3 regions of the Pradoshia eiseniae genome follow, and region 1 is predicted to be linked to each of the others. Evidence: riboswitches for the same ligand, from Rfam matches in the RefSeq annotation. Region 1 holds a riboswitch; each other region holds the start of a gene.
The links. A riboswitch is a leader RNA that binds a small molecule or an ion and turns the genes downstream of it on or off. The one in region 1 is predicted to bind thiamine pyrophosphate.
Positions count from the first base shown of each region.

Region 1 (6,772 bases):
TCATTAGTTTGACGCTTTGCCCATCCTCCGGCTCCGTTTCTGCGATTATGGAAGGCTCTTCCCGGTCAATATAAATGGTATAGCCATCCTTGCCGCGAAGCTCTTGCTCTAACAATTCCTCAAGTCCCCGCTTCCCGATGACACTGCTTGCGGAGTATCCCTTATCCTTATGCTTCTCAAGCTCTTCAGCGGTAATCGTTCCGACATAGCCTGTCAGATGAGCGGCACTTTCCTTATAAGGATATTCCCGCACCGCCGTTTCTCGGAACTGGACACCATCGATCGCTTTTAGCTTTTCAATTCGTTCCTTATCGTCCTTGGCAATTTTTTGGATGGGTACGAAAAGGGCAGGTTCCACCCAGCTTTGATTCAACTGCTTATCGATGTATTCAGTCGAGTTATCAAGTATTTTCGCGACCTCATCTTTTTTCGACTCATCAAATTGTTCTGGGACGATTCCGACCTGCTGGGCTGTTCCATTGATGGCAAGACCCTTTCCATTACGGTCAAAAATCTCGCCCCTCTGCGCTTTTGTGGAGCCAATACCTATCTTCTCATCTTTCTGCAAGTCCGGGAAAATAAAGGTCGTATCCCAGTCGATATACCAGTTCTCTTCTTCATCACGCGTTTCTTTCTTTAATTCTACTTCCTTATCAAACTCGATTTCTCCAGCGATGGAGTTCATCTTTACCTGAATCGGAAGCGTAACCTGCTCTTTATCCTCGTGCTCCTGTTCCTCTTCAAAATTGGTTTTCACCTCTAAATCGGTAATGCCAAGATCACTATATACTTTTTCATACCGATCGACGAAATCCTCACTTTTAAAGGTTTCCTTAGTGGAAGCCGAAAGATAATCCGCATACATATCATCAAATTTCTGCTCGTTCCACAGCTTCACATAATCTTTCAGCCGGCTTTCTGGCTGAACAGAATCATCTCTGCATCCTGCTGCAACCAATAATAATAAAAATAAAAAGCTTGCTAGAATTCTTTTTTTACTCACGGATTCTGCCCCCTCTCGAATCAATGTCTTAATTATAACAAAAGAGCGAATATTTATTGAGAAAAATTGTCCTTGCCTATTAGACTAAGGAGTAACAGACACATGTGATATATCTATTTAACAAAGGGTTAGGATATTTATTTTTCGAAATAGATTGATTTACTTACTAATTTTGGTAAGCTAATAGATAATTCATATAAACAGCACTAGGGGTGTCTTGCAAAAGGCTGAGATGGAGCTGGCGTTTCCTCCGAACCCTTTGAACCTGACCTAGTTCATGCTAGCGGAGGGAAGGTGAAATTATGAGGGATGACGTGTATTCCATTCATCCTGACCTTCCAATTGATTGGTCAGGGTTTTCTGATGTTAAAAGACTATGAACTAAATATGTATATCTACTAGGGGCGCCAATGGCTGAGAAGAACCCTTTGAACCTGATCTAGTTCATACTAGCGGAGGGAAGTAGGAATGATGAAGCTAGTATGACTTCTACCATTTACCACTTTCCATTTGTGAGAGTGGTTTTTATTTTGGTCTCCCCTTCCATTCAGTACCCATACGGCAATTACACTCCCTGCTGTTTATATGGTCGTCAATAGTATACGAGGAGGAAATTACATGGACACGTTTACTGAAAGATTGCACGCACACATTCAACCGATTTGGGAGCAAATCATCAGCATCTATTCGAATAAGTTTTAAGAAAAGGAACATTGCTGGAGGAAAAATTCGTTCATTGTTTAAAGGGCTAATTTAACAAACCGTAATCGAAGAAAGGTGAGTGTAAACCATGAACCGGACAAAAAAACTGACCATGACCGCTTTACTCGCAGCCATCACGAGTATATCCAGCAGCCTGATTTTCATCCCGATTGGATTCGCAAAGATATTCCCAATCCAGCATCTCGTAAACCTGCTTTCAGCTGTCCTATTGGGCCCGGCCTACGCCATTATGCAAGCCTTCCTCTCCTCCACTATCAGGAATATAATCGGAACGGGCAGCCTATTCGCCTATCCCGGAAGCATGATTGGCGCCTTCCTGGCAGCCATCCTTTACAGCAAGACAAAAAATATTGGGCTATCTGCCCTTGGCGAAGTAATCGGCACCGGCATACTAGGGGCAATCGCGACCTATCCCATAGCCGTTTTAATCCTCGGAGAAGAAATGACCATTTTCGGACTCATCCCTGCCTTCACGATCAGTTCCTTCACGGGAGCCTTATTGGGATATACTTTATTGAACCTATTAATCAGAAAACGGGTCATCCTGCCAGGTGGACAAAAGGTAAGGTAGCATAATCAAATTTGATGCAGCTCTATGCTTATAGAAGGCTTGCCGTATAATGTGACCTGCTCCTAGTCAGTAGAGAAAGTAAAACAAGCCGCCTCCATAAAGGAAGCGGCTTACTTTCTAGTGGCATAATGGCTCCATTACAATTTTTGTATATGTGTTATGTTAAAAGTGTCTTCATATTTCAATCCAAATCCCAATAATCTATCCATAAATATATGTGCTAGCCAGATAATTGATATTATGAGTAAATAAACATTTGAAAAGTAAAAGTAACTGATAAAGAAAAGTAGCGGTACAATCAAACTGTGTCCGAAATTATAAACAATGGCGCCAATTTTTTTATTCATTGCATAACCAATCATAGTTATATCAGGAACTAATAAAAGGACAAAAAACAGCCAAACCGGGAAATTTAGGTACACGTAAATATAAAAAGAAATGGCAAAGGCAATTCCATTTTCGATACGGACGATTCTTTTAACTGTCATTATAAATTCCTCTTATCGCTGCTTTTGAAGAGTTCAAACAGCAAATCCTCAATCACTTCTTTATTCTCTGTATATTTTTCTTCTTTTATCAGCTCTTTAACGTTTTTCAATGTCTTTGATGCTTGTTCATAAAACTGAATTTTCCCATCAATATTTGATAGCTTTTGCTCAATTAACCATACGGTTGAATTGTTACATTCTGCTGATATTGGTTTGTCTTTTAATATGAGCAATTGTTGAATCTCTTTAATTGTGAAGCCCAAATGCTTTAATACGATGATAAGCTGCAGCTGCTTTTCACTATCTTCATCATATTCTCGATACCCATTGTCTCGCCTTTTAGGCTTCAATATCTGCTCTTTCTCATAATAACGAATCGTATCCGTTTGAATCTTATATTTCTTAGAGAAATCTTTGATTTGCATATGAACCACTCTCCCAATACCACCATAACATTGGAGTATTGTCTAAGGTCAAGGGTATAAATATATATATATTTATAAATCAATTGAAAAAGAGTCACTTCTTAATCTTTACCATTTCCCCTCCCGCTAATCTGCAGCCTTTTATTAATAGGCTGTTATCGTAAAGATTATTGCTTAGGGAAGCTGCTATTCATTTTACTGTACAATTTTAGATTGAGAGCGCCTCCTTGAACAGAGGGACAGGTTAGCTTTAGAAGGGTTTCTATCATCCATATCGAATTATATGGTTATAGTATTTGAAGCAGTGACTAATAAAGATAAATGGAGAGGGTTAATTTTGAGGCTGTTGACGGTTCTAATTATTTTATTATTAGTAGTATTTTCGGTAGAAAAAATGACAGATAAATTTTGGGGTGTAAAGAGAAAAAGCATCTCCGAAACTCCCGGTAAAAGAATTGACCGATGGGGAAGAGCGATAATAATCTTTATATTTGTAGTATCCAGTATTACCAAGGGTTCGAGTGTCATTCTAGAATGGCAATTCGTTCTATTTTTCATGGCATTAATGGGGTTTCAAGTTATTTTGGAGTGGAAATATCTAAAGAAATCTAAACAATATATCTCGTCATTAATAAGTTCGATGATAATTTGCCCTATCATTTTGCTTGTAATTCACTTTTACAGCTAGACCATTAGCAGAAGATGGCTGTCAAATTGACGGTCTTTTAAACTTACGGGGGCTTCATTAAACAATGAGACAGCAAAAATGCTGTCTTTTTCTTATGGAATTAGCAACAATCCTTACGAAAAGAGCCTGAAACTATCCCAGACGCTCTCTTCCACCAAATAGTATTTTTCGTGAGAGCAAACAGCTAATATACATTTATCCTTATGGTAAAACATTAAGTCTTCTGGCCGTTCCGGACTAATCCAATCAAAAAGCGAATGACATTGATCTTTCAAAAATTGTCTTGTTGCATTATTCATTTTGAAATAATAAACGTATGCTGTATCTTCAGAAAGCCTTGTCGTTTCCCATTCTTTCTGTATTCGCCTCTCGATTAAATGTTCTTCCATGTCGGTTATCACATTCTCCATATAGGCATGATACTCTTTTTCAAATTCCATCAATTGTCTATCTGCTACAAAAGCAAAGCAATCACAATTCCTTAAGAGTAAGTCTATTAATTGCTTATAACGTTTGCCCTTTACATTTTTATTTATCATTAACATGTCCATCTCATCTCTACACTCCATCTCTATATTCACAGCTATCTGCAAAACACTTATCCTTAAAGTTCTTTATAGCTTTGAAGTAATGGAATTAAGCCCATCTTTATAAGAAGGTTAAACTAACAACTCTTCCACGCTTCAGCAATTTATCAAAAATATTCTCTATTACCTAAGATAGTCGTAATACGCTCTCTTTCCTTTGACTTGTTTATGTATTCGAATAGACCAATACCGTTCCCCCAAGGGTCTGTAAAACTGCCCCACCTTACCGGGACTCCTGGTCTTGAGAATATCTCAAAATGATCAACCTTTAATTCTCGGCATAGCCTCTCTTTTTCGTACATTATGTCTTTTACCCCTATTCGAAGAGGTCCACTGCCTCCCGAAGGCGTTCCTTCAGCGACTTGTAACCAACACCCAGGTATGAGTTCCCACTCTGCAAACCCCTCATGTGGAATAAAATCAGGCGTTTTATTCAAAAAGATTTCATACCACCTTTGACCAATACTTATATCTGTAACTCGAACTTGATAGGTTACTTCGAATATCATTGAACTGCCTCCCAAATCAAACTATTCCTGCTCTCTTCGGTTCAAACTGTTAATTTCTATTTTTGTATTTATCCAACTGATACCAACAAAAAAAGATAATCACAACTGGCACTGGAAGATACATAGGTATCCATTGATAATTCACCGGTAAAAGAAGAAATAGAATGACAGAGAGTATTAATATAGGAAGCACCCAAATAAACCACATTCTCACATACTTATTGTTAAAGCTGAAATCAAAGCTCTCCAATGAAAATCCTCCTACTTACATATTATTTTCTTCCTAATTTGGTAATCTCACCTTATTACTTCCATAAGCCCATCACCAGAAAAGGCATTAACCTTTCTAAGATTAACTCCTCAGGTTGTTTAAATTACAGCTTCGCTCATAATCTGTTTATTTCTTTTGAATGAGACCGAAACCAAGGCCAACTGGGTCGATTAAGTATGCCAAATAAAAGTCATCAAACTCCATTTTATCTCGTACAATTTTCGCGCCACTGTCTTTGGCATTAGATATAGCTTGGTCAATTGAATCTACTTCAATTTGAATGCGAGTTCCATGAGGGTAATCATTCGGTCCTTTCCCAATCCCTCCGTTAATACTAGGCTTCTCATCCCCACCCTTTGTAATAACAGCCCAATAATCCCAGTGAGGTTCGGCTATTTTCCAACCAAAAACTTTAGAATAAAATTCCGCTGCTTTTTCAGGTTCTTAGCTGCTTAGTTCAAATCCTACAACTCTTCCCATCTTATTACCCCTCTTTCTCTAGTATATTATTAGAATCATTAGTTACTATTCCTCACTTAACAGAGAAAACCTGCTTTAAAGCATATTTTCATTGTTCATCCTCTCCTTTACCTAAATATCAGAAAAGAGCTGATCAGCTCTTCCAAATTGAAGCAAAGGCTAAAGTTTGTTTATAGTTGCTAACTCAAATTAGTTCCCCACAAAGCATTTAAGGTCAGAATATAAAATGTGAATAATCTTGTTAACATAAAAAATATCAAAGGAATAACCCTTAAGGTTTTGTTTTTTCTTATGGTTATGATAAACACAGTAATGGAAACTATGGCACAAATATAATATAGATAGAACATTAAATGATGTGTTAGCGGGCCTAAAAATAACGCGAGGACTGAGAATTGAATTAAAAAAGCTAAAATGGAAGCAGCAACCCATCTCAGGTTGTTTTTAATCGATAGTATATTTTTGATTGAGAATATTACTAAAGCTATCACTAATGCAGCAAGCAGCCATTCATATAAGAAAAATAATGATTCATTGTTAACTGCAAAATAATAGCCAAGGATGGATAAAGGAATAATAACCAGCATTAAATACACATATATTTAAGATTAAACGTCTCTTTAATATTATTCACCTCCTAACACCTAGGTGATCTTAGAGTATCTATTCTACAATGGAGAACTAAAACCCTTCTTTCGTTCTCTGCCCTTTTACTCGTGGGTATCCACTATGTAATCAACGATAAATAATATGTTATAATAATTAAAAAAATCAAAAAATAATGGGGGATCACACGTTGACAACTTCACTCTGGATGACTGTTCTGCCGATTTTTTCTTTATTTATTTACCTAGCTCCAATTGCCTTTATCATTTGGTTTACCACCCGATTTTTAAAATTACAAAAGGAACAGAATCAAATTCTTAAAAACATATCTGACAATCTGGATAAACTGAATAAATGATGCTTTACTTCCATTAGAAAGAGTGTTTGCTCTTTCTTTTTTTATAGGGATTTTTTGAAAGGA
Region 1 covers NZ_PKOZ01000018.1:212-6,983, reverse strand. Annotated here, with positions in the region: gene CYL18_RS17205 (penicillin-binding transpeptidase domain-containing protein) at 1-1,003, opposite strand, end outside; TPP riboswitch at 1,202-1,313, shown strand; TPP riboswitch at 1,394-1,481, shown strand; gene thiW (energy coupling factor transporter S component ThiW) at 1,794-2,297, shown strand; gene CYL18_RS17195 (DUF4260 domain-containing protein) at 2,435-2,785, opposite strand; gene CYL18_RS17190 (MerR family transcriptional regulator) at 2,785-3,210, opposite strand; gene CYL18_RS19745 (DUF4181 domain-containing protein) at 3,494-3,898, shown strand; gene CYL18_RS17180 (stage III sporulation protein AH) at 4,012-4,437, opposite strand; gene CYL18_RS17175 (VOC family protein) at 4,593-4,994, opposite strand; partial or broken gene CYL18_RS17165 (VOC family protein) at 5,392-5,745, opposite strand.

Region 2 (6,772 bases), on a different contig from region 1:
TCGGGTCTATCAAACACTTGATCCAAGAGCCCTGGCACTTAAGGAACGCCTGCTCCCGTTTGCGGGAGGCGACCCATGGCTTGACCTCGCCATCGAGGTCGAGGAAGCAGCCATTGAGATGTTAAAGGAATGGAAGCCAAACAGAGCCCTATACACGAATGTCGAATTTTACGCCGCTGCCATCATGAAGGCGATAGACATGGACCCAGAGCTCTTTACCCCAACCTTCACCGCAAGCCGCATGGTCGGCTGGACCGCCCACATCTTAGAACAGGCCCAAAACAATACCATCTTCAGACCGGAAGCACACTTTATTGGTACACCGCGAAAGTTGCCTCAAGAATGATAAGTATGCTATTTCCTTTATATTGAGATAAGAACATCAAAAAAGAAGATGACATGCTCAGGTATGTGTCTTTTTAGCAGGCACCATAAAGAAGTATACAAGCAAATATTTTAATAACTTAAAAGATATATCGTATAATGATAGCCATATCTAAATATGAATAAGGGAAGTCCCCATTACAAATAAGCCTAGATTGTTTGGACTTATCGGATATGGGGCTTTTATTATAAAATGAGGTGTTTACGATAATCTATAAAGCCTTAGCTGATAGTGTCGAGATTAAAATGAATGGACCCAGACCAAATTTAATCAATTATAGCCAGGATCTAACACTTATTGGGACAGGCAGGAGTGCTTATGTATTCAAAATAAAAGAGAAAGCCTTGGCCTTAAAAGTATACTTTCCTCAAAAAGAGAAAATTGCTGTTGAGGAAGCGATGATTTACCGTAAATTGCAGCATATAGAGTACTATCCGACATTATATGATAGTGGTAAAAATTATATTGTCATTGATTATATTGAGGGCCATACATTGTTCCAGTGCTTAGAAAGAGGTATTTTTGTACCAAAAAAGAGATTTCAAGAAGTAAGTGAAGCTTTAGAAATGGTGAAGGAAGTCGGTTTAAATCCTGCTGATATTCATCTTAAAAACATCATTCTTACTTCAAGCCACGAGGTAAAAGTAATTGACGTTGCCCGATTCATGCAGCAGGAACAAGATAATCAGTGGAAGGATCTAGAGCGTGCCTATCATCAAGTGTACTCGAAATTTTATTTCCCTAAAAAAATTCCTACGTTCATTCTCAATTTTATTTCATTCATTTATAAAAAAAGATTTCTTCCAAAACCAATACGAGTTTTACTTGATCCTACTGAATAGAAATTGTATGCCCGGTACAATCTAAGCCAGAGGGGAATAAATCATATGAGACCGTAATCAAATTGCCTTAAAGACATCCTGAATACACATGGTTTTTGGATGGAATGCGCGGAAAAGGATACTATTAAATGAGTTTGGCCCCGACCGTCTTTTCGTAAAATTCTATCGGCCCTGCCTGCTCAATCACTGCATAGGCATAACCCCGTTCAGCCATATCCAGTAAACTTCTATGCAGCAATTCCTTTCCGGCCGAGCTTAACCGCTTTCGGCTAGAGGTTCCCATCGGACCAAACATCCCCTTTTTCTCCATATCAAAACAGGCAAAGCCGATGATTTCCCCTTTCTCTTCGGCTAGGAATACAGGAAGCTGACCTCTCGCTTGAAGATGGTCTATCCTTTTGATCCAGCGGTCTCCAAACTCAGCTTGTATGAATCGTTTCAACTCCGGCATATCCGCATACACCGCTCTGCGGATTGAATTTTTATAACTCAAATCCTCTTTCCTCTTAACAACTGCCAGTTGGACGATCATATCCCTCGGCACGCAAGCTATTTGGATGATGGCTTCTTTCATCTCCTTGGTCAACATATCATTCACCACATTATCTATTTCTACTATACTCTCAATAAGATGTCCCTCATTGATAAGTGTTTGGCGATAGTATTTTCTTTTCTCATCTGCTTTTTCAAATATGTTTTGGATATCCACAGACCCTTGATGATGCTTTTTGAATTGGCGAAGATAATCAGGTCCTAATTGGCTCTGCAAATAGAGGTGTATTTCTCCGCAAACGCCCGTAGACTCCCTGCAAGCTGCCATAAACAAATGATGCGGACAGATAACCCCATCATCATATTCAGCAGCTAGTTGAAGGATTCGGTTTCCTCTATTAGTAAAATGATAGTTATCTAGTTCCAAGCTGTTTGCCTCCTAATTCCTTATATTAATAGCCCCCTGATATTCTGGTCATCAGGGTCTGACCGCACTGTTTATATCCATTTCTTTAGATTAATGTCCCGAAGAAAAAACGGACAAATTAACTACCTGTCCGCTTAATCATTCTCTATAAAATCACAATTTCCTTCAGTTTACTTATATGTTCTTTCCTATTATCACTCTCACACAAGGCGGAAATGACCGCCACTCCATCCGCTCCAGCTTTCAATGGAATATAGGCATTGCTAGCCGTGATGCCGCCAATCGCTACAATCGGCAAATCCGGAAACAAAACTTTAGTTTCAGCGATCAGGGCAGTCCCTGCAGGTGGCGGGGCATTTTCCTTCGACTGTGTTCCAAAGACCGGACCAATCCCGACATAATCAGCCTTTGCGTGATAGGCAATCTCCGCCTCATCTCTGGAATGCACGGATACGCCTAGCCATCTCGAACCAATTCGTTCACGGATTTTCTCCACTCTGCCATCCTCCTGACCGATATGAAGACCATCGGTATCCAGCTTCAGCGCAAGCTCGACATCATCATTGACGATGAACGGCACGCCATATCGTTGGCAAAGACGCTGGCATTCTCTTGCCAGGGATTCATATTCCGCACCCTTTTTAGCGCCTCTGCCCTTCTCCCTGAACTGGAACATCGTGATACCGCCCTTCAAGGCGTCCTCTAAAACGTTAAGAAGGTTGGATTCCTTAACATTGACTGATCCCATTACAAAATAGATCTGCAGCTGTTCATGCTTCAACGATTTCCACCTCACATTTCTCCTGATTTAGCTTGTAGGCAAAATGATTCGTCGGGCCATTACCGCTTCCGAGCCCAAGTTCCTGTTCAATCGCCTGCTGGATGAAGTGCTTTGCTTCGAGAATGGATTCCCCTACGGTCCTTCCTTGCCCTAAAAACGCTGTGATTGCTGCCGAAAAGGTGCAGCCTGTCCCATGAGTATGCCTCGTTCTGACTCGCTTTGTCGTCATCTTAAAGGAACGGCCATTGGCAAAATAAACGGCGTCCGTCGCAAAATCCGGGTTATCCATATGCCCGCCCTTTATGACGACGCAACCTGCCCCTAGCTCAAGCAAATGCTCTGCCGCCTTTTCGACTTGACTGTCATGGCGGATGGACATCCCCGTCAAAACCTCGGCTTCGGGTATGTTTGGCGTAATGACCGTACTAAGCGGAATCAAATGATCCCGCAAGTCACGCACAGCCTCCATCCCGAGCAATTGTGCCCCTCCCTTTGCGACCATGACCGGGTCCACAACAAGCTGCAAGTCTCTCTTTCTCAGAATCTCCGCTATCTCTTGAATGATTTCACCGGAGGCAAGCATCCCGGTCTTGACTGCTCGCACAGGCAAATCATTTAAGACTGCCTCCGCCTGCGACCGGACAAATTGCGGAGTCGTTGTCAAAATATCATGAACACCCATCGTGTTTTGAGCGGTTAAAGCTGTAATGACGGAAGTACCAAACACCCCCAGCTCTTGGAACGTTTTCAAGTCAGCCTGAATCCCTGCACCGCCGCCAGAATCAGATCCGGCAATTGTCATCACTACATTCATGCTTCCCCCCTCCCGCTCGCATGGACAAATAATCGATCCAAAAAGGCAGCTTGAAAAGAAGCTGGATAAGGACTTGTTTGATAGGCTTCCTCACTTGCTTTTTTATACAGGAACAGTCCTTCAGCAAGCCTGTCTAATCGATGACTGTCACATGATGCCAGGATGGCTGTGCAAACAGAGCTGAGTAAGCACCCGCTGCCCGTGACTTGAGTAATCATCTCATGTCCGCCCTCTACCCAGCGTTCTCGTTCACCGTCCGTGAGATAATCCTTCTCTCCGGTCACAATAACTAGGCATCCATGTTCCAATGCTACCTTTTTTGCCTCCCTTTCCAGATGAATGGCTCCCGTGCCGCTGTCCACTCCCTTTTGCTCCCACTCAGCTCCCACGAGTGCAGCGAGCTCGCCAAGATTACAGCGAATGGCATCAATATGAACCTCTTGAAGTAACTCTCTTACTGCTTCCTTCCTATACGTGGCAGCCCCGACAGCGACCGGGTCAAGCAGTACAGGCATTCCCCTCTTATTGGCAGCCTTGCCCGCTTTCAGCATCGCCCGCCTCATCTGCGGATTAAGGGTGCCGATATTGATGGAAAGCGCCGATGCCACTTCGACAATCTCCTCCACCTCATCCGGTCCATCCGCCATAACCGGTGATGCCCCAATCGCAAGCAGTCCATTTGCCTGGAGATTGGCCGCTACATAATTCGTGATGCAATGAATGAGTGGATTCCTATCCCGGACTTGTGTGAATACAGTTGTTCCTTCAAATAAATAGTTCATCTTCTCTCCTCCATTTTGTCGATGGACGCAAGAAAGAAAAAGCCCCTCTATCTCACTAGCAAGAATAGAAGGGCCTAGCATCAGAATCGCTTCTGATGTTTATTGCTCCCTACGCCAGTATTAACTAAGACAGGTTCTAAGGGTCAGGTTTTAACCTTCTCAACTCCATAAGAGTCCCCCCGCAATCAAATTATTTAGTTTTAGGAAACAAATAAAGCTCTCCAAATAATAGATGGAGAGCTAAAATATACACAAATTAAGGCGTGTTATACTTTGCTCCCTACGCTAGTGTTAACTAAGTCAGGTTCTAAGGGTCAGGTTCTACCTTCTCAACTCCTAAGAGTCCCCCTGCAAATCATTTGATTGGTTTTACCTTATCAAAATCTTGTATCTTTTTCAATAATATATGGAAAATAAAAAACATATTGATTAATTATTTTACATAGTTTACCATATAGTTAAATTATTTTTAACCGAATAAAAATATATAACAGAGGAGCGAAAAAATGAAACCCATGTTAACCTTGACGGATTTCAGCCAAATCAAAGCCCTATCCGATCCTTTTCGGGCAGAGATTATGATGCGTCTCATGGAAAAACCTTATACAGGCCAGCAATTATCCGAGCATTTCGGCATGTCACGAGCCAAGATTCATTATCATATTAAGGACTTAGAAAAAAACGGGTTAATTGAAATCGTATATACCGAGGAAAAGAACGGAATCATCCAGAAGTTCTATCAATCAGTCGCCGCCGGATTTATACCGGCCGATCAACTATTACCATATAAAGAGGTTAGCGAATCTGCCAGGCAGTTAATCTTACAAATGAATGAACGATCTAAAAAACATATCCTGTCTGCTCCCGAGGAATCCTTTATCATGGATAAAGCTTCAGAAGACCCTTCCGAATGGAATTTTGTCGGTTCACTTTGGGAATTCACTGCAACAAGGGTGCAATTTCAAGCATGGGTTAAAAAATACCATAATTTGATGAACGAATTAACTAGCTTGGCAAAGGACGCTGAAAAGAATCCTGACAGTAAGGTGTACTTTGTTTCCACTACTGCCCTGCAGATTGATGAGCCATCCATGGATCGATATAAGGAGAAAGAAAAGAATCAAGATTGATTCTTTTTTTATCACCAACAGTCAGTTTTTATTTAACCGATTAAATAATTTTTAAGGAGATTAAATATGAATTTCTTCCGAGCAAACAAAAACTTTTCCTGGCTTTTATTAGGTAGAATCATTACGAATATTGGGGACAGCCTATATTACATAGCCGCCACATGGCTAGTCTATGACCTTGGCGGAAGCGCTTTTTATTCTGGTTTAGCGGGTTTCTTGATTTTATTTCCCAAAGTTCTTCAATTTTTATTCGGTCCCTTCATTGATAGGTGGCACCCCAAGAAAATCCTCACTTGTACTCAGTTGTTACAATGTATCCTTCTGCTCATGATCCCTTGCGCTTATTTTTTCAATCTATTAACCATACAGTTTTTGCTCATCATCATGCCCCTTATCGCTATCATCGAACAGTTCTCTTATCCAACTCAGAATAAACTCTTGCCTTTAGTGCTCAAGAAAGAGGACTTACTAAAAGGCAATACCTATTTTTCGTTTGCTTATCAAGGAATCGATCTTATCTTTAACGCCTTTGCGGGCATACTTGTAGCTTTGATTGGTGCCATCTCTTTATTCTTGGTCGACTCCATCACTTTTGCCACCTGCGCAATGATATTTAGTCTTTTAAAACTTTCTCATCTTCCAATAGACAATACACCTGTGAAACATTCGTATCATACATACATAAAAGAATTATCAGAAGGCCTGTCACTCGTATTCAAGGCATTGCTTCCTCTTTTGGCAGGAGCAATAGCTATCAACTTTACTATCGGTGCAACTTATGCCCTTTTACCGTCCTTTGCAGAAGAAAAAGGGGGCGCTCATATATACGGATATTATTTAACAAGTATCTCTGCTGGATTATTGCTTGGTGCATGGGCTGTACAGAAACTAGGAAAATTTAAAGTTGGAAGGTTAACCATATACGGGTATTTCTTAACTACATGTTTATGGGTTTTCTCTGCTCTTGTCCCTAATACTATTCTCAGCGTATTGTTATTTGGACTTGCATGGATACCAATCGGATACCTAAACATCTTCTTTGGGACGCTTAATCAAATTATTATTCCAAATGAACTGCTTGGACGAGTTACCTCAGCAAGCTATAGTCTTAGTGCCCTA
Region 2 covers NZ_PKOZ01000001.1:413,207-419,978, reverse strand. Annotated here, with positions in the region: gene CYL18_RS02040 (citrate synthase/methylcitrate synthase) at 1-346, shown strand, start outside; gene CYL18_RS02035 (protein kinase domain-containing protein) at 631-1,227, shown strand; gene CYL18_RS02030 (GNAT family N-acetyltransferase) at 1,352-2,146, opposite strand; gene thiE (thiamine phosphate synthase) at 2,292-2,927, opposite strand; gene thiD (bifunctional hydroxymethylpyrimidine kinase/phosphomethylpyrimidine kinase) at 2,917-3,741, opposite strand; gene thiM (hydroxyethylthiazole kinase) at 3,738-4,523, opposite strand; TPP riboswitch at 4,613-4,714, opposite strand; TPP riboswitch at 4,784-4,883, opposite strand; gene CYL18_RS02010 (ArsR/SmtB family transcription factor) at 5,030-5,653, shown strand; gene CYL18_RS02005 (MFS transporter) at 5,720-6,772, shown strand, end outside.
Region 2: it holds a riboswitch for thiamine pyrophosphate, as region 1 does, so the genes downstream of both, thiM (hydroxyethylthiazole kinase) here and thiW (energy coupling factor transporter S component ThiW) in region 1, are expected to answer to the same signal.

Region 3 (6,772 bases), on a different contig from region 1:
TAGATTTATATGGAATTCTGTGCAAGCACTGTAATTATTACCATTGTTGTTTCGCTAAATTTTGTCTAATATTATGTTAGTAAAGTTTTAAGAACCCTCTACAGTGGAGAAGTTTTTATAGCTTGCAATATTTGAAGACAAATAACCTGTTGGTTAGATTAAGAGGAGGTCATCTATGAAGCTAACAATAAAAATCATCACAGGATTAATTACGGGTATTTTGGTTGGTTTAGGTCTCAATCAATTTTCACCTGAACTATTTAAAATCTTTGATTCATATCTTTTTGAACCAGTTGGTTCCTTATTCATCAATGCTATCACGATGTTAGTGGTACCAATTGTCCTCATTTCCATCACTTTAGGAACAGCTGGTCTTGGCGATCCAAAAAAGCTAGGCCGTATTGGCGGAAAGACAATGCTATATTTCCTTTTCACAACTGCTTTTGCCATCACCATCGGTATTGGACTTGCCTTGTTAATCAAGCCGGGTGCCGGCTCTCAAGTAAATATCTCTGCTGCTGAATACACTGCTAGTCAAGCTCCCTCAGTAATAGATACTCTCATAAATATCATTCCGAAAAACCCTATTCAAGCCATGGCAGAAGGAAATATGCTTCAAGTAATTGTTATGTCTATTTTCTTTGGGCTTGGAATTTCTGCGCTTGGTTCAAAAACGAAGGGCATTATTGATTTATTGGAACAAGGACAAGAATTAATGGTTTACCTTGTCAACATGATCATGAAGGCGGCTCCTTATGCTACGTTTGCTCTTGTAGCAACAGCAGTCGGTAGCCAAGGGATTGCTGCGATTAAGAGCATGGGCCTTTACATGATTGTGGTTGTGTTAGCTCTCTTTATTCATACAGTTGTTGTATATGGCGGAGCGATTTCCCTGCTTGGACGAAGCAATCCACTAGATTTCTTTAAGAAGTTTTTCCCGGCAATTGCTGTGGGATTCAGTACGTCTTCAAGCAGTGCAGCTCTTCCAGTAGCAATGGAAACAGCTCAAAAAGCGCTTAACGTGCCAAAGAACATCAGCAGCTTTGTGCAGCCTCTTGGAGCAACGATTAATATGGACGGAACAGGAATTCTTCAAGGGGTTGCGGTTGTCTTTATTGCACAAACGTACGGCGTTGATTTGACGGTTCCTCAATTGTTGACAGTTATCCTGACAGCGGTTCTGGCCAGTGTTGGGACAGCGGGTGTACCAGGAGCCGGGTTGATTCTACTTGCTATGGTACTTGAACAGGTGGGCTTGCCGGTCGAGGGAATTGGCCTTATTCTTGGAATTGACCGCTTATTGGATATGACGCGTACGGCCGTAAATATTACAGGTGATGCTTCCTGTGCTGTCATTATTGCTCAATCTGAGAAGAAATATGAAGCAAATGAAGATGAAGCACCAGAGATGACGGAAGAGATGACTGCGTAAGGAAATCTCCTTGCTATTGGCAATTCCTTCTAGTATCATATAAGAAAATGAATATAATTTATTCCACAAGGGGAGCCCATGAGGCTGAGAGTGAATGTTCGAATTCTGACCCTCCGAACCTGTTAGATAATTCTAGCGTAGGAATGTGGCGGATATATGCTATTTGTAAGAGAGCAATGTGTGCCATTTTTGACATACATTGCTCTTTTGCATTTTATAAGCCCGTTTTCTCGAAAGATTCAGGTACTCCTCCAAAAAGAAAGGGGAACAATGATGAGAAATAACCGTTTGTTGTATTTGGTTGAGGTGGCTATTTTTGCGGCTATGGCATTTATTTTTGATTTGCTTGGAAACATCATGTCTTTTAGTTTATGGGCACAAGGAGGAAGCGTATCAATTGCCATGGTACCAGTCTTTTTGATGGCCTTGCGGTGGGGTGTAAAAGGCGGTGTTGTAACCGGGCTGTTATTGGGTCTATTGCAAATCGTATCAGGAACGGCCTATATTCTGACACCAGTTCAAGGAATTCTAGATTATATCGTGGCTTTTTCAGCGGTAGGTTTATCGGGGCTCCTTTTCAGTCTGGTCCAACCAAACGGAAACAATAGAAGAACCAATATTCTTTATGTAATAGGCGGGATTCTTGTAGGAAGCTCATTGCGTTTTCTTGCCCACTTTATCGCGGGAGTCGTCTTCTTTGGAGCGGGGGCTGCGGACGGGCAGTCTGTTATCATCTTCTCCCTCCTGTATAATCTGTCTTATTTGCTTCCGAGCGTAATTGTATCAGGCGGGGTTATTATGCTGCTCTTCTCTTCAGCACCAAGATTACTCTTGAAGAAGGCAGCTCATTATTGATTTGTTTAATACGGAGACAAGAAAGACCGCGATAAAGGTTATTGGCTAACCTTTATTGCGGTCTTTTCTATTTAATCAAAGTAGGTTGTTAAAGATTCGATTGGCAGGCGTGAAGTATTGAATGCAGGTGCTAGAGCCTTACCGATAGCAATTAAAGTAATTGGGAAGAGATTGTCTGGCAGGTCAAAGCGTTTGGCGAATGCATCTTTGTCGAAGCCGCCCATCGTGATTGTATCGTAGCCGCGATCTTTGGCGAGCAGCATGAATTGCATGGCAATTGCGCCGGCATCATAAGCGGCAATTTCCTTTAATCCTTCCTTCGGCATTGTTGGATATGCATTCAATGTTTGTTTGATTGTCCGATCAGCGATAGATTGGTCCATATAGCCTTTTTCAACATTAAGGGAATAGATTTTTTCTACGTTTTTGTAAGCTTCGCTATCACCTATAACGGCAACGATTGCCGACGACTCTTCGATTTGCGCCTGGTTGAAGCCAAGTGTCCGGATCTCTTTTTGAAGCTCTTTGTTTTGGATAACGATAAAACGCCATGGCTGCAGGTTGCTTGATGATGGTGCATTGGCTGCAATGCTTAATAATTCAAGAATTTCACGCTTGTCAATTTGAAATTGGGGATCATAGCTTCGAACGGACTTACGCTGTTTGATAATTTGTTCTAATTGTGACATGGTTATTCTCCTTGTAAACTTACTTAAAGTTAGTTTTTATATATTGGTTAACTTACCATTAGTAAGTTAACATGTCAATGCATAAGATTCATGTTATGATAATAAGAGCATAAAGATGGAGGCGATTTCTATGCCAGAAGCCACAGATCATGGTCCAAAGCTACATATATGCAGTGATTTTCACAAGACAATAGAATTTATCGGCCGAAAATGGATGGGGATTATCATATACTCATTGCTGGATGGACCGAAAAGATATCATGAATTAATTGGACGGATTGAAGGAATCTCTGACAGGGTCCTGACAGAAAGATTGAATGAATTAGTGAAGGAGGAATTAGTGAAAAAGAGTTATTTAGATGGTTCTTTAAAGAAAGTCCAATATGAATTGACACCTAGTGGAGAAGCATTGAAGGATGTTATGTTATCTATACGAAAATGGGTTGAATATAAAAATGAGCTGGAAAAGAAGTAAAAGTAAGACTATCAGGCCGGAGAATCCTCTTAAATTTGGAATAGAGGTTCTCCGGCTTTTTATTATGTTTTCTACCTTATTTGGGTGTAAATTTCCTGGAGGAAATTATATGTGATACGCCAACTCTTCTTGATTAAGGGTTGTTTTAATTAAGGATGATGGTGAAAAGCCTGTCAAAAACTCATAAAAAAGAAGTGAATTGACGATAAAACAACTAACTATTCAGTAACAATAGGTTTCATTTTATCACTCAAGGGAATAAAAAAATCAGTAAATATATACAAATTACCAACAATTTTCCATTTATTTCAATTATAATATTTATAACGGGTCAATAATTGATAAAATATTCCATAACTATAACATGTTTTCATACACTAATTGAGAAGAGGGATGGCATGACAAAGGATGAAATAATTCGTTTAATATCAGAGCGCATGAGACTTATCCGGGTTGAGGTTGATTATACACAAGATAAGATGGCGGAAATCATCGGCATTTCAAAGAAAACACTAGTGCAAATTGAAAAGGAGAGAAATGAGGCCAGCTGGACAACTGTTGTGGCTGTCGTCTCACTCTTTCGAGAGACATTGACGGTCCAAACATTATTTGGGGGCGACCCGCTTGAAGTAATAGAAACGGTATCGCGTGAGAGCATTGATTATCGGAAGGAAAAAATGCTCGGAGGGAAGATGTGGTGGAAGGACCTTTCCTCGGAGAAAGGTTATACACTTCAGCAAAACATGATCAGCCAGCATTATCGTATTTTAGATGATGATCAATATCGTATCTTCAGTTCCTTGGAGAGAGAGGTTTCGGAACAGAAGTATAAAGAACTGGTGAATCGCGTTGGGTAATGTTATTTAAGTGTTTGTCAAAGCGGACAACTAGAAATCCCGGCTTTTTAGCCGAGGATTTTTTGTCTTCTTATAATTAAAAACCTACCTGCTCGCAGCGGGTAGGTTAATCTGTCTTATTTAGCCACCATTACTGGGCAGCTTGCATTTTTGATAATTTTTTGTGAAAGGCTTCCGAGAAATAATCTTTTTAATGTTGAACTGCTGCTATTACCGACAATAATAAGATCTGCTCCTTCTTTCTCGGCGTATTGCAGTATGGCATCATCTCTATCCCCTTCCAATACAATAAAATGAGGGCTGATAAGGCTATTATCAGTGATGCCCTTTACATATTTTTCAATCTCTGCTAACCGTGAATCTGCCGTATATGGCTCATAGACATCTTGGTCAGGTAATGCCATCGACTGGCCTTGTGATTGGTCTACGTATAACGGTACTTTTCCATCGAACGGATTGGCCCCTGCTGGATAGTTCTGCGTATCATCTGATTGGTCATATACATGGACGATGGATAGTAATGAATCCTCTTTATTCTTGCATAAATCCATACCCAATGATAAGCCTTTCTTGCTTGAATCAGATCCATCAAATGCAACGACAATATGATTAAACATAGCTACACATCCCTTCTATTACTCCTGTACTTTATCATTTATCCAAAATATTTATTTCAGAAACATTTTATAAGAGACATTTTCTGACGTATTGGATATTCTTTTTCAGGTAAAAACAATTATTTCGTATTTTTATGATTAAACATGACAAAAGGCTAATGACAATGTTGAATAAGAAGGCTTATAATGTAAAAAAGAGGTGATGGGGCTATTGGATAAAAAAACAACGCCAGCAGACGTGCATCCAATTATACGGAGATGCTTGACCCATCTAGATATACTCGGAGCAGATGATAAGCTAAAGCAAATTGTTTATATGTATATGGAGACCCTCTGTCAGGAAGCAGATTCGACGGATAATGCCATAGTAGACAGAAGGCATAAATAGAGAATAATGGACATGATAATAAAGAATAGTTAAAACAACTGGATACCAGTTGTTTTTATTTTTGTGTATAATTTGTGGAACTTGGGTAGATAAAAAGAAAATTTACACCCTGATCGCAAGGAGGAACTATGTCTCGAATGAAACAAATACTGAACAAGCTGGGGAATTTCCTTGACCATTCTAAGGTGTTCCATATCCTCTTGCTCAGCATATCTATATTGACACTAATAGGGTTGATGTACCTTACGTATTTATTAAACGAAGAAGTTGATTTATCCAACTTAGATACAGAGCTTATGAAACCCACAATTATTTATGATAAGGATAATGAAGAAGCAAGTAAAATCACCGCCAACAAAATGGAGGGCGTGTCGATAAATGAAGTGCCTGAACATGTTATTGATGCAGTTCTCTCCATAGAGGATCATCGTTTTTATGAGCATCATGGAATTGATATGAAGGGTATCATACGGGCAGCCTTTGAAAATTTATTCGCTGGCGGCATTGTCCAAGGCGGAAGCACCATTACCCAGCAGCTGGCCAAAAATACAATTCTTACACCAGAGAAGACATATGAAAGAAAAATAAAGGAAGTCGTTATTGCCGGTCAAATAGAACAGCAGTATTCGAAGGATGAGATTCTCGAAATGTATTTGAACCAGATTTATTTCGGCCATGGAGCATGGGGAATACAGAATGCAAGCCGGGTTTATTTTGGCAAGAATGTGGAGGACGTTACACTGGCAGAAGCGGCTATGCTCGCTGGATTAATCCATTCGCCGTCTGCCTTAGACCCATATAAGAATTTTGAATCAGCCAAGAAAAGGCAAGGAGTAGTTCTGGCTCAAATGAAGGCTTTTGATGAGATAAACGAGACCGAATATGATAAGGCCCTTGTCGAAGACATTCAACTGAAAGAGCTGAGTGATCCGCTTAAAGGAAAGTATCCATATTATGTGGACCAGGTTATCTATGAAGCTGTTCGTAAATACGGGCTAGAGCAGGATGATCTTCTGACAGGCGGATACAAAATATACACAGAATTAGATCAAAATATGCAGGAGGTCGTAGAGAAAGTTTATGCAGAGGATGGTAATTTCACGGTAGGTTCCAACCCGAATGAACAGCCGGAGAGTGCTGCTGTGCTGCTGGATCCTAATGATGGAGGAGTCAGGGCATTAGTCGGCGGGCGTTCGGACCATGTATTCCTCGGCTATAACCGCGCAACCCAGCTGAAAGCACAGCCTGGCTCAACGATGAAGCCGCTTGCTGTATATACACCGGCGCTTGAGGAGGGCTACGGGATAAAGGATTTGCTGCTTGATGAGAAAACCGAATTTGCCGGAGGGTATTCCCCGAAAAATAACAATAACCAATACGATGGTGAAGTCCCGATGTTTGAGGCTGTTTATAAGTCGAAGAATATTCCGGCTGTATGGCTCCTGAATGAAATTGGAAT
Region 3 covers NZ_PKOZ01000004.1:230,409-237,180, reverse strand. Annotated here, with positions in the region: gene CYL18_RS09775 (dicarboxylate/amino acid:cation symporter) at 176-1,432, shown strand; TPP riboswitch at 1,491-1,593, shown strand; gene thiT (energy-coupled thiamine transporter ThiT) at 1,703-2,287, shown strand; gene CYL18_RS09765 (nitroreductase family protein) at 2,359-2,976, opposite strand; gene CYL18_RS09760 (winged helix-turn-helix transcriptional regulator) at 3,107-3,451, shown strand; gene CYL18_RS09755 (helix-turn-helix transcriptional regulator) at 3,850-4,308, shown strand; gene CYL18_RS09750 (universal stress protein) at 4,425-4,925, opposite strand; gene CYL18_RS19265 (hypothetical protein) at 5,137-5,313, shown strand; gene CYL18_RS09740 (transglycosylase domain-containing protein) at 5,442-6,772, shown strand, end outside.
Region 3: it holds a riboswitch for thiamine pyrophosphate, as region 1 does, so the genes downstream of both, thiT (energy-coupled thiamine transporter ThiT) here and thiW (energy coupling factor transporter S component ThiW) in region 1, are expected to answer to the same signal.